One region of the Serratia rhizosphaerae genome, then DNA from elsewhere that is predicted to be linked to it. Evidence: predicted binding sites of a transcription regulator. Region 1 holds the regulator's gene; each other region holds the start of a gene.
The links. The regulator LexA, encoded in region 1, represses DNA repair genes until DNA is damaged. The targets are predictions, from matches to a motif close to TNCTGTATGTACATACAGNA.

Region 1 (3,089 bases):
AAGAAGTAACCCGCCAAGCGGCTTACTGCGCGTAACGCTAAGCCGCCTTCCCCTGCGCAAACCAGGTGCCATTGACGCGGTGCCGGTGCCAAATCCAACCGAGCGCCGCGCCGCGCAGCCCCAGAAAGACGCACAGTGCCAGCCACAGCCCGTGGTTGCCCAACAGCGGCAAACTCAGCAGCGTCAGGCCGTAGCCCGCCGCCGCCACCGCCATGCTGTTGCGCATCTCTGCGCCGCGCGTCGCGCCGATAAACATGCCGTCCAACAGATAACACCATACGCCAATCAGCGGCAACACCATCTGCCACGGCAGATAGTGAGCCGCCAGCGTGCGCAGCTCCGGCAGCGACGTCAGCATATTGACGATCTGCTGTCCCGCGCAGGCGTACACCAGCGCAAAGCCCAGCGCCACCAGACAGGACTGACGGCAGGCGGCGCGCCAGACCAGACGCAGCTGGCTGTCGTCACGCGCGCCGTAGGCGTGCCCGGAGTGCGCCTCAACCGCATAGGCGAAGCCGTCCAACGCGTAGGCGGTAAAGGTCAGCAGGTTCATCAGCACCGCATTGACCGCCACCACCTCGCTGCCCAGGCGGGCGGCGAAAATGGTCAGCGAAGCGAAGCACAGCTGCAACAACAGGGAGCGCAGCATGATATCGCGGTTGAGCGCCAGCAAACGGCGCACGTTGCCGCGCCAGGCGTGCCGCAGCATCGACGGCGAAATGCCGCGCATGCGCATCACGCGCCAGCTGAGCCACAGCCCGAGCAGCAGGGTGGCGTATTCAGACACCGCGGTGGCCGTGGCCGCGCCCTGCACGTTCCAGCCCAGCCCCATCACCAGCCACAGGTCCAGCACGATATTCAGCAGGTTGCCGACAATCAGCAGGATCACCGGCGCGCGCACGTACTGGACGCCCAGCAGCCAGCCCAGCAGCACCATGTTCGCCAGCGCCGCCGGCGCGCTGAGCCAGCGGATCTCCAGGAACGCGCGCGCCTGCGTCAGCACCTCGCCGTCACCGCCGACGATCTGCAGTGCGAGATCGATCAGCGGGTGGCGCAGCAGCACAATCGCCAGCCCGGCCAGCAGCGCCAGCAGCAGCGGCTGCATAAAAGCGCGCGCCAGCGCCTGCGGGTTTTGCGCCCCCAGCGCCTGCGCCGTCAGTCCAGTGGTACTCATGCGCAAAAACAGCAGCAGCATAAACAGGAAGCTGGTGACCATCGCCCCCACCGCCACGCCGCCCAGATAGACCGGGCTGTCGAGGTGGCCGATCACCGCGGTATCCACCAGCCCCAGCAGCGGCACGGTAATGTTGGAGAAGATCATCGGCAGCGCCAAACGCCACAGGGCTTTGTCCGTGTCGCTAGTCAAGGAGGCAAGCAGGCGCATAGTCACATGTTCCCGTAGCAGAAAGGATGGATCAGATAAGAAATAACATCGCCCCGGACATGGCCGAGGCGATTAAACGCAGGGGGATGCGCTTTAGATCCAGTCACCGTTGCGGATGACGCCGACGGCCAGACCTTCGATGGTGAAATTCTGTTCGCGCAGGTCAACCTTGATCGGCGTGAACTCGCTGTTTTCAGGCAGCAGCTCGACCAGATTGCCGCTGCGTTTTAAGCGCTTCACCGTCACTTCGTCTTCGATGCGCGCCACCACCACCTGGCCGTTGCGCACATCCTGCGTTTTATGCACCGCCAGCAGGTCGCCGTCCAGAATGCCGATATCACGCATCGACATGCCGTTAACCCGCAGCAGGAAATCCGCGTTCGGCTTGAACAGCGACGGATCCACCTTGTAGTGCCCTTCGATATGCTGTTGCGCCAGCAGCGGTTCGCCGGCAGCGACCCGACCGATCAGCGGCAGGCCGTCTTCATCTTCCATCAGCAGGCGGATGCCGCGCGAGGCGCCGGAAACGATCTCGATCACGCCCTTGCGGGCCAGCGCCTTCAGGTGCTCTTCGGCGGCATTAGGCGAGCGGAACCCCAGGCGCAGCGCGATCTCGGCACGCGTTGGCGGCATGCCGGTTTGCGAGATATGCTCGCGAATCAGATCGTAGACCTCTTGCTGCCTGGTAGTTAGTGCTTTCATTCCGCCCCCTGTTTGTTTATACAGTCTTGCTGTGAGTATATACAGGTGAACGCGGATTGGGAACCGGAGAATGAATAAAAATCAGGGATTAGCGCACCGCTTCGCAAATCAGGCGAAATGCCGCCACAGCAGCGTTACCCAGACCAACAGCGCCAGGATAATACTCAGCGACACCGCCGCCGATCCCATATCCTTGGCACGGCCGGACAGCTCATGGTAGTCGGTGCCGACGCGGTCGACGATCGCCTCAATGGCGCTGTTGAGCACTTCGACGATCAGCACCAACAGCACCGAGCCAATCAGTAAAATGCGCGCCACGGCGTCGACATCCAGCCACAGCGCCACAATCACGGCAATCGCCGCCGCCACCGACTCCTGGCGAAACGCCGCCTCATTGCGCCAGGCCGCCGTTAATCCTTGATACGAGTAACCCGCCGCTTTGATGATCCGGGTCAAGCCGGTCGTTTGATTTGCCATTTTGCTGTGTGCCTTTTACAAGAGGTCAGTCATAATTTTAACGGTTCGGGGTTCTTTAACACCACAGATCTGTTACCCGCTTTCTGGTATGCTTGCGGCGCATTGCTAACAAGAGGCTTCACATAGTTATGTCAGGTTGGCGTAAAATTTATTATAAATTATTGAATCTACCACTCAAACTGCTGGTAAGAAGCAAAGTTATCCCTGCGGATCCGGTCACGGAGCTGGGGCTCGATCCCTCACGACCGATTTTGTACGTTTTACCTTACCATTCCAAGGCGGATTTGCTGACGCTGCGCGCCCAGTGCCTGGCGCAGGATCTGCCCGACCCGCTCGAACCGCTGGAGATCGACGGCGCAGTGCTGCCCAGCTACGTGTTTATCCACGACGGCCCGCGCGTCTTCCGCTACTACACGCCGAAGGAAGAGTCGGTAAAACTGTTCCACGACTATCTGGATCTGCACCGCAATAACCCGGGGCTGGATATTCAGATGCTGCCGGCGTCGGTGATGTTCGGCCGCTCACC
Region 2 (3,089 bases), 1.4 Mb from region 1:
CGGCGGCACGCTGCGCAACGCTATCCCGCGTGAAGCCTTCGCCACCGTGGCGGTCGCCGCGGACCAGGTTGAAGCGCTGAAAGCGCTGAGCCAGGAGTTCCTGGCAACGCTGCAGAACGAACTGGCGGCAAAAGAGAAAAACATCACCGTGCTGCTGGAGCCAAGCGACAGCGCGCAGCAGGCGCTGACCGCCGACAGCCAGCAGCGCTTCCTGGCACTGCTGAACGGCACGCCAAACGGCGTAATCCGCATGAGCGACGCGGTGCAGGGCGTGGTGGAAACCTCGCTGAATCTCGGCGTGATCACCACCAGCGACAGCGAAGCAGAAATCATCTGCCTGATCCGCTCGCTGATCGACAGCGGCAAAGACTACGTGGTCGACATGCTGACCGCGCTGGGCCAACTGGCGGGCGCCAAAGTGGCGCCGAAAGGCGGCTACCCGGGCTGGCAGCCGGACGCCGATTCAGCGGTGATGCATCTGGTGCGCGAGCTGTATCAGCGTCTGTTTAACAAGACGCCGAACATCATGGTGATCCACGCCGGTCTGGAGTGCGGGCTGTTCAAGAAGCCGTATCCGGATATGGATATGGTCTCTATCGGGCCGACCATCACCGGGCCGCACTCGCCGGATGAGCAGGTGCAGATCGAAAGCGTCGGCCTGTACTGGCAGCTGCTGACCGAACTGCTGAAAGCCATTCCGGAGCGCGACTAAGTACGCATCAGGGCCGGGTTCATCCGGCCCTTAACCGTCCCACGGCAGCAGCAGCTGCCGTTCTATCTGCGGATCCAGTAAGGTGACGTGCAACCCCACCAGCCGGACGCCGCGCCCTTCACGCCGCTCACGCCACACCTGCTGCGCTACCGCCAGCAAGTCCTCCCGGTTCAGCACCGGCCAGACGTGCTCCTGCGTAGTCAGCTGGAAATCCTGAAACTTCAGTTTCACCCCCTGACGGGCAATATGCAGGTCGGGTTTTACTTTGCGCAGACGCGCTTCCAGCTCGGGGTAGAGTTTGTCGACAATCAGCGTCTCGCACTGGGACCAGTCGTGAATATCCTCTGCCAGCGTGCGTTCCACGCCGACCGATTTACGCAGCCGCTCCGAGGAGACCTGACGTTCGTCAATCCCCTGACTGCGCTCCCACAATACCCGGCCGAACTTGCCGAAGCGCTTTAACAGCGCGGCCAGATCGTAACGCTGCACGTCGGCGCAGGTGTGCAGCCCCAATTCTTCCAACCGCTTGGCGGTCACCTTGCCCACACCGGGAATTTTACCGAGCGGCAGCTGCTGCAGAAAAGGCGCCACCTGCGTCGGCGGGATCACATACTGTCCGTTAGGTTTATTCAGATCGGAGGCGATCTTGGCAAGAAACTTGATCGGCGCCACGCCGGCCGAGGCGGTGAGCTGCAGTTCATCAAAAATGGCCTGCCGGATTGCTTCCGCCATCAGCGTGGCCGAGCCGTTGCACTGCGGGCTGTCGGTCACGTCCAGATAGGCTTCATCCAGCGACAGCGGTTCAATCAGCGAGGTATAGCGCGCAAAGATCTGGCGAATATGCTGCGAGGCCTCTTTATAGGCCGCCATGCGCCCCGGCAGCAGCGTCAGCTGCGGGCACAGCTTCAGCGCCATCGCGGTCGACATCGCGCTGCGCACGCCGTAGCGACGCGCCGGATAGTTGGCGGTGCTGATCACGCCACGCCGCTCGGCACTGCCCCCGATCGCCAGCGGAATATCCCGCAGGCTGGGATTGTCGCGCATTTCCACTGCGGCAAAGAAGCAATCCATATCGACATGAATGATTTTACGCATCGCGCCCTCCGGTAATACTGTATAAGTATACAGCAAAATTATCGGTACTCAATACGGGGCCTGGGCAATATCTGAATACAGGCGACGGGGAGTAAAAAAAGCGTCATTTTTCAGCCGTATGATAACGCCAGGCCAATTTCAGGAAGGTTATCATGTCTCCACTACGCGCTCTGCCCGCGCTGCTGCTACTGCTGTGCACCCCGCTGTTGAACGCCGTTGCCGCGCCGCAGCCGGCGATTATCGCCCACCGCGGCGGCACCGCCGACGCGCCGGAAAATACCCTGCCGGCCATCCGCAGCGCCTTGGACAACGGCGCCGATGCCGTGTGGATCACGCTGCAGCAGGCCAAAGACGGCGTCATCGTGCTGTACCGTCCCGCCGATCTGCAAGCACTCACTAACGCTCGCGGCCCGGTCTCCGCCTACAGCGCCGAACAGCTGGCGCAGACGGATGCCGGCTGGGCCTACGCCCGCAGCGGCAGTCACCCGTACCGCGCGCAGGGCATCGGCATTCCCCGGCTGGCAACGGTGCTGCAAACCTTTCCGCACGCCACCTTCTATCTGGACATCAAGTCGCCGGACGCCGATCCGGCCCGCTTCGCCCGCGCGCTGCTGACGACGCTGGAAGCGCAGCACGCCCTGGCGCGCACCCGGGTCTATTCCACCGATGCCCGTTACCTGCAAGCGCTGCCGCCGCAGATTGCGCGCTTTGTCAGCCGCGATGAAACCCGCAGCCTGCTGGCTAACGTCACCATGGCGCACCGCTGCCAGCTGCAGCCGCACGGTAATGCGCCCCGCTGGTACGGGCTGGAACTGACGCGCGAAGTCGAGGTGGTGGAAAAATACACGCTGGGCGAAGGACGCTCCAAGGCACAGCTCAGTTGGGACGATGAATCGATGGCCTGTTTCCGCTCGCAAGGGCCGGCGCGGATTGTCCTATTCGGCGTCAACTCGCCGCAGGCTTACCGGCAGGCGCAGATATTAGGCGCAGACGCGGTAATGGTGGATTCGCCCAAACAGGCGCAACGGTGGCGGGAGAAAAATCAGGGCGCGGTCAGCCGCGCCCCGGAATGATATCAACGACTATAAAATACGGTGCTTTTCCAACTGTTCCCGGCGCTGCGCCTCTTTCGCCAGGCGCTTTTTACGCGCATCGCAGGGTTCCGGGCAGTCGCAGACTTTCTCCATCCCCAGCGCGGTGATGCCGCCACAGCTGCCCTGCAGGCTTTTGCGTTTAAACACATAGCCCAGCGACATGCCGCCGATAATCAGCAGAAATAACA
Region 3 (3,089 bases), 2.1 Mb from region 1:
GCCCTGCTGAACCTCTGCCGGACGCGGGGTTTTCGGCACCGGCGTCTCTTCAGGAATTTCAAACGAGTACAGCGGCGGCGCGTTATCTTCCGGCTGCGCACTCATCGGATGCTGATTCACGGAGGCCGGCGCGGCTGGCGCCGTCGTCACCGCAGGCGCAGCTGCCGGCGTCGCCGGAGCCACTGGAGCCACTGGAGCCGCAGTCTCTGAGGAAGTAGCAGCGGCCGGTGCGGCCGGCGAAATCTCTTCAGACGCCGGCGCAGCAGCGTTGGTCGCCGCGTTAGCCACGTCCGCGACCTCATCGTCGTCATTAGCTCGCAGGCCGCTGAGCAGCGGATCCGCCGTTTCATCGGCATCGGCAGACGGCTGAGCGCTCTCTTTTACGGAAGGCGCGCTGAACAGCACGTCATCGGCATCGGCCGTATGCGCGGCAGCTGCTGCGCTGGCGGCGGCCGCTGCGCCCTTGCCGTCGTTTTCCGGCGTTTCGGCGTACAAGTCGTCTTCATCGTCACGATAGCGATCGTCACGGCGCGAACGGTTGGTCATAAAGGTGGCGATGCCCAATACGGCCCCGCCGATCTTCTCGGCAATCACCAGCCATGACCAGCCGGTAAATAGCGTCAGGCCCGCGGCCCACACGCACAGCAGCGCCAGCGTCGCGCCGATGCCGTTGAACCACGGCAGCATCGCGTTGCTCAGCAGGCTGCCGATCACGCCGCCGGAGGCAAAGTAATAGAGATCGTCGACATTCAGCGCCGCCAGCCCGCACGAGGTGAGCACCAGCGCCAGCGTGCCGATCAGGCGCAGTGAAAGCGCAAAATAGTCAATATAGTCGCGGGTATCGCGCTGCCGGTAGGCAACCCAGCACAAGATCAGCGCGATCGGCGGGATCGCGTAAGCGAGCACCCCGAAGGTGAAGAACAGCGTATCGGCCAGCCAGGCGCCCACGCCGCCGCCAAGATTATGAATCGGCTCATGCCACGCCGTCTGCGACCAGCTGGGATCAGACGGGTTGAAGCTGACCAGCGCAGCCATGAGGTAAACGGCAAAAATCGCCACCACGATCAACGCAGCTTCCAGCAACCGACGGCCACTGCTGAGTTTCTTCAAGGTAACTTCTTTATCTTCTGTGTATTCCTGGCTCAAGAAAGGCTCTCCAGGTTCCTGTTAGCGGATAGAGTAACAGCGCCGAGTTGTTTCCCCGGCGCCAAAACTGTATGAATAAACAGGAGTGTAACGAATTTAATCAGGTTTTGCACCTGCACCTTACCGTGTTTTGATAACCAGACGGTTACTCTGTTTCACTTCTTCCATCACCACGTAGGTGCGGGTGTCGTTGACCCCCGGCAAACGCAGTAAGGTTTCGCCAAGCAGCTTACGGTAAGCTGACATATCCGGCACGCGGGTTTTCAACAGATAGTCGAAATCACCGGACACCAGATGACACTCCTGAATCTCTTCAAGCTTCTGTACTGCCGAGTTAAATTGCTCGAACACATCTGGCGCGCCGCGGTTCAGCGTGATTTCCACGAAAACCAGCAGTGATGCATCCAGATAGTGCGGGTTCAGCAATGCAGTATAGCCATGAATGAACCCCTGACGCTCAAGACGACGTACGCGTTCCAAGCATGGCGTTGGGGATAACCCCACGCGCTTAGAAAGCTCAACGTTCGAAATACGCCCATCCTTCTGTAACTCATTGAGGATGTTGCGGTCGATACGGTCAAGATCTTTACCCGGGCGTTTCTTATTGTCTGCCATTATTATTGTCTCTCTTATTTCTTCCTTACACTTGCCAAACCCTAGCCAACGTCACTGTGTAGGGACTTGTTTCAAGCGAAGACCCGATTTTTGTTATATGCAGTCGATTGCGCAGAGCAATCTGCCGCACACAATGCTTCTTCACTATCCTCTTTTGCCGCGTCACAGCCTGTCTGTCAAACTCTGCGCGCGGCGATAAAACGATCTTCATCGTTAAGAAAGAAGCGCGCCTGTTTAAGGCGCAATCCCCCCTGCCCTGCCCAGCGCCCGCCTGATGATGAAAAGGCGAACGATCGGCTGTTGCTGCGGGGATAATTTCTTCTTCCTCTGATGTTTTCGCAAATGCGCAGCGGATTGTCAAAGTAAAAGAAGCAAAATCAGAAGAACGTACCGTCGAGAAAAGCGTTAACCCCTTTTTTAGTTATGAACCGCTGGGTTAAAAAGCGCCGCCATCGCGGCATGACGCAGAGAAAAGCACCGTTTTTAGCCCTCGTGGGCCAGAGTGCAGTAATGACACCGGTGTTTTTTACCTCGATATTAGAATTAATAGTCCGCAACTATCAGACAAATCGATAACAACCGTTACAGGTGCTTTTTTTACTTCACTATTTTCCCTACAATCGATGCCATTGTCCGCCATCGTGGGAAAAGAGGTTATTCATGGGCACGGCTAAACATAGCAAGTTATTGATTCTGGGCTCCGGCCCGGCGGGCTACACCGCAGCGGTGTACGCCGCGCGTGCAAACCTGCAGCCGGTGTTGATTACCGGCGTAGAGCAAGGCGGTCAGTTGACCACCACGACCGACGTGGAGAACTGGCCGGGCGACGCCAACGACCTGACCGGCCCGGCGCTGATGGAACGTATGCGCGAGCATGCGGAAAAATTCCAGACCGAGATCGTCTTCGACCATATCAACGGCGTTGATTTGCAACAGCGTCCGTTCCGCCTGACCGGCGACAGCGGCGAGTACACCTGCGACGCGCTGATTATTGCTACCGGCGCCTCCGCACGCTATCTGGGTCTGCCAAGCGAAGAAGCCTTCAAGGGCAAAGGCGTTTCCGCCTGCGCAACCTGTGACGGCTTCTTCTACCGCAACCAGAAAGTCGCCGTGGTCGGCGGCGGCAACACCGCCGTTGAAGAAGCGCTGTATCTGTCCAACATCGCCGCGGAAGTGCATCTGATCCACCGCCGCGACAGCTTCCGTTCAGAGAAAATTCTGATCGACCGGCTGATGGAGAAAGTGAAAAACGGCAACATCGTGCTGCATACCGATCATCAGCTCGACGAAGTGCTGGGTGATGAAATGGGCGTTACCGCCGTACGCAT
Region 4 (3,089 bases), 2.2 Mb from region 1:
AGCTGCCAGTTGAACGCCCTGTGCCTTGAAAGCACCGTTGTTCACGCTGCCTTTGTAAGGCATACGGCCCAGCCAGTCATAGCCCAGCTCGAAGCCCAGGTATTGGTTCGCCTGGTAACCCAGGAACGCACCAGCACCCAATTGGTTTTCATGGATAGGGCCGTTACCGGTACCGGTGTAGCCGTTGCCATAGAAACCTACGTCATGATACTGGGACCAGCCCAGTTTAGCACCGGTGTACCAGGTGTTATCTTTTGGGGCGGCTTGCGCTACGGTAGCGAAACCGGCCAGTGCCACTGCTAATGCGATAGCTGTCTTTTTCATTTTGCGCCTCGTTATCATCCAAATAGGCAATGAGCTTTAAAGCTGATTTTTAAGCCCTTGGTTAAATTCCTTCGCCAAGGTTTGTGCCCTCGTTTGTTACTCTCCAGTTTTTTACTGGCGTTATAGAGCAACCTTGGCGATGTAAAGTCTACAACGTGGCGCGAAAGTTACAAGTGTGATGTGATAAAGCTCTAAAAAAAAACGCAGAAACAGTCATATTTGCTAACAGATTCGGGCGTATTTTTAGCCGATTTTTTGTTCGGGTAGGGGCGTGGAACCGCGGCTGCTCTCGCTTTGTCCATGATCCCCCAAAGGTTCCGTTTCCGGGGGATAAAAATGATGGGAAAAATCCTAAATTTACTTAATGATACAAAGAAGAGTGAATTTTTAGGGTCGGAAACTGTCCCTGAGCCGGAATGGTGTCACGCTGAGGACGCATAATAAAGCCGTAAGCATGCCCCTGTTCAGCCGCCCGCTGTAATTTTAGACGATCTTCCTCATTTAGCTCAGGTAACCAGCCGAGAACGGCGCTGTAGTTCCCCGTCAGCAACGCTTTTTCCATCGCATCGACCGTGTTGATCGGGCTGATTTGGCTTAATTGTACGACTTTATCTGCAGGCAGGCCAGAGCGCTGTAGCCACAGTTTGCTGAGTTTCTGCTGCGGCGTCAGCCATAGCAGCCAGCGCGACTGGGTGGCTAACTGCTGCAACAGCGGTAATAATAGAAGCTGAGTGACCGCGGGCTGATGCTCGTTGTAAACAAATTCACCGATCAGGCCATTTTCGCTGGCGCTGCCCGCAGAAGCGTCCGGCACCCCATTCAGGGTAAACGCGTTATGGCTGCGATGGGCTTTGTGAAGTGATTGAGTACGCATGTGATATCCCGCCTGTAGTTGTACTGTATGTATATACAGTACCCCCAATGCCTGCCGAGATCAAGCCAATTTTTCGTCACGCCTCGCATAATTGTGAACGTTTTTTGTACGCGCCTGAATTGTGATTGGCAGTGCTGACATTAATGCGTATTTTTCTATTACGTGTTCTTGTAAGTTTTATCTTATTGATTTTAATTATGATTGACTGAAAAGCCACAGAGGAGAACGTTATGCATGGAAGAACAATAGCAAGAGTCGCGCAGGCAAAAACCTGTTTTGGCACACTGGGCAATATTACTACCCGCTCACAGTTCGGCGGCTATGGGCTACTGGCCGACGGGGTGATGTTTGCCGTCGTTGCCGACGGTGAGATGTATTTACGCGCCACAAAAAGCCTGGAGTCAGAATTTCGCGCGCGCGGTATGGTCAACATGGTGTACTCGAAGCGCGGTGTGCCGATCATCATGCGCTATTACTGGGTAGACCACCAGCTGTGGGGAGAACCGCAGGCGCTGTTTGAACTTGCCTGGCAGGCAAAGCGCGAGGCGAGCAAAGAGCTACAGATCCGCAGTCGCGGCAGCAGGCGCCTGAAGGGCTTACCGAATATTGATGCCGGCCTGGAGCGTTTGCTGTGGCGGGTAGGGATACGCGACGTCTATGATTTACGTTTGCAGGGGGCCAGAGGATCGTTTCTGAAGCTGATGCTGCAGCAAAAGAACCTGGGGCTGAAGGCGCTGCTGTCGTTGGCCGGCGCGATTGCTGGTTATCATCACGCCGCGCTGCCTGAAGAGATCCGCGGAGAACTGAGCGCCTGGTTTAATAAAGAAGTGTCATAAGGCGCGTTAGCTGCTGTAACGCACCTTACCATGGTTACAGGCTCATTGTGATTGCCCGATCTGCGCGTTCAACGACGTCAGCTCCGGCAGAAGTTCAACAACCAGTCCTATTTGCTGTAGTACTAACTGCTCTTTGCTTTCTGGTTCTGGCGTCAGCTGTGCGATGCGCGCTGACAGTTTTTCCAGCGCCAGGCTGATGCGCTGAGCATCGGCTGCGTTGTGTTGCAACGCGCCGTCTACGTAGCAAACGGCATCGTTCAGCACGTTGAACACGTCGATATTGGTCAGCCGTTCACGATGGGCCCCCAGCGCCGAAATATAACTCAGGAGCGTATGGTTGAGGCACAACAGCCGGAAGGCTGCCTCCTGCGTTGCCTTATCGGCTTTGGGGTCCGCAGACATATTGGCGATCACCGACGCCAGTTCCGCATCGCTGTTATGGGCGTCGCGGCGGGCGATACGGTAAGGCAGGCCGTTATTTTTACCTTCGTGATACTGCACCAGGATCGCGTCCAGGTAGCGGCAGTTGGCATTCAGCGTTTTGCTGACGACGGCGGACAACTGACGAAAACGCCAGTCCGGCCAGATAAAGGTCACGGCCGCCCAGGCGATGGCGCAGCCCAACAGCGTGTCGTAAACGCGTGGAGCGGCGACTTCGAAGCCTTCCCCAAGCAGGTTAAAGCACAGCAGCACCAATAAGGTAATAAACATGGTGGCGTGGGCGTACTGCACCGTACGGAAGGCGAAGAACAGCACGCCGCTGATCACGATCAGCACCAGTTGGCCTTCGAGCGACGGGACAAAGTACAGAATCGGCAGGCCGATCAGAATCCCCGCCAGGGTGCCGATAATACGCAGGGCCAGCCGCCGCCGGGTGGCATTATAGTTGGGCTGGCAGACAAACAGACTGGTAAGCAGGATCCAGTAACCGTGCCGCATGCCGGTCAACTGAATAAACGCATAGCCGATGCACAGCACCACCGACATGCGGATGGCATGGCGGAACAGCGCTGATTGCGGGGTCAGGTGGCGGCTGATGCGCAGGCGAATATCGC

Region 2: dinB (DNA polymerase IV) is a predicted target of LexA. The motif match lies at 1,823-1,842, and genes of this name have one in related genera.
Region 3: FO014_RS02085 (DNA translocase FtsK 4TM domain-containing protein) is a predicted target of LexA. The motif match lies at 1,212-1,231, and genes of this name have one in related genera.
Region 4: sulA (SOS-induced cell division inhibitor SulA) is a predicted target of LexA. The motif match lies at 1,220-1,239, and genes of this name have one in related genera.

Annotation. Positions count from the first base shown of each region.
Region 1 covers NZ_CP041764.1:2,560,450-2,563,538, reverse strand. Annotated here, with positions in the region: gene zur (zinc uptake transcriptional repressor Zur) at 1-9, shown strand, start outside; gene dinF (MATE family efflux transporter DinF) at 38-1,384, opposite strand; gene lexA (transcriptional repressor LexA) at 1,478-2,086, opposite strand; gene FO014_RS11935 (diacylglycerol kinase) at 2,195-2,563, opposite strand; gene plsB (glycerol-3-phosphate 1-O-acyltransferase PlsB) at 2,692-3,089, shown strand, end outside.
Region 2 covers NZ_CP041764.1:1,118,458-1,121,546, forward strand. Annotated here, with positions in the region: gene pepD (beta-Ala-His dipeptidase) at 1-712, shown strand, start outside; gene dinB (DNA polymerase IV) at 743-1,807, opposite strand; gene FO014_RS05325 (glycerophosphodiester phosphodiesterase family protein) at 1,978-2,880, shown strand; gene nqrM ((Na+)-NQR maturation NqrM) at 2,890-3,089, opposite strand, start outside.
Region 3 covers NZ_CP041764.1:446,195-449,283, forward strand. Annotated here, with positions in the region: gene FO014_RS02085 (DNA translocase FtsK 4TM domain-containing protein) at 1-1,146, opposite strand, end outside; gene lrp (leucine-responsive transcriptional regulator Lrp) at 1,267-1,761, opposite strand; gene trxB (thioredoxin-disulfide reductase) at 2,422-3,089, shown strand, end outside.
Region 4 covers NZ_CP041764.1:362,995-366,083, reverse strand. Annotated here, with positions in the region: gene ompA (porin OmpA) at 1-324, opposite strand, end outside; gene sulA (SOS-induced cell division inhibitor SulA) at 686-1,198, opposite strand; gene FO014_RS01770 (TfoX/Sxy family DNA transformation protein) at 1,429-2,034, shown strand; gene yccS (YccS family putative transporter) at 2,077-3,089, opposite strand, start outside.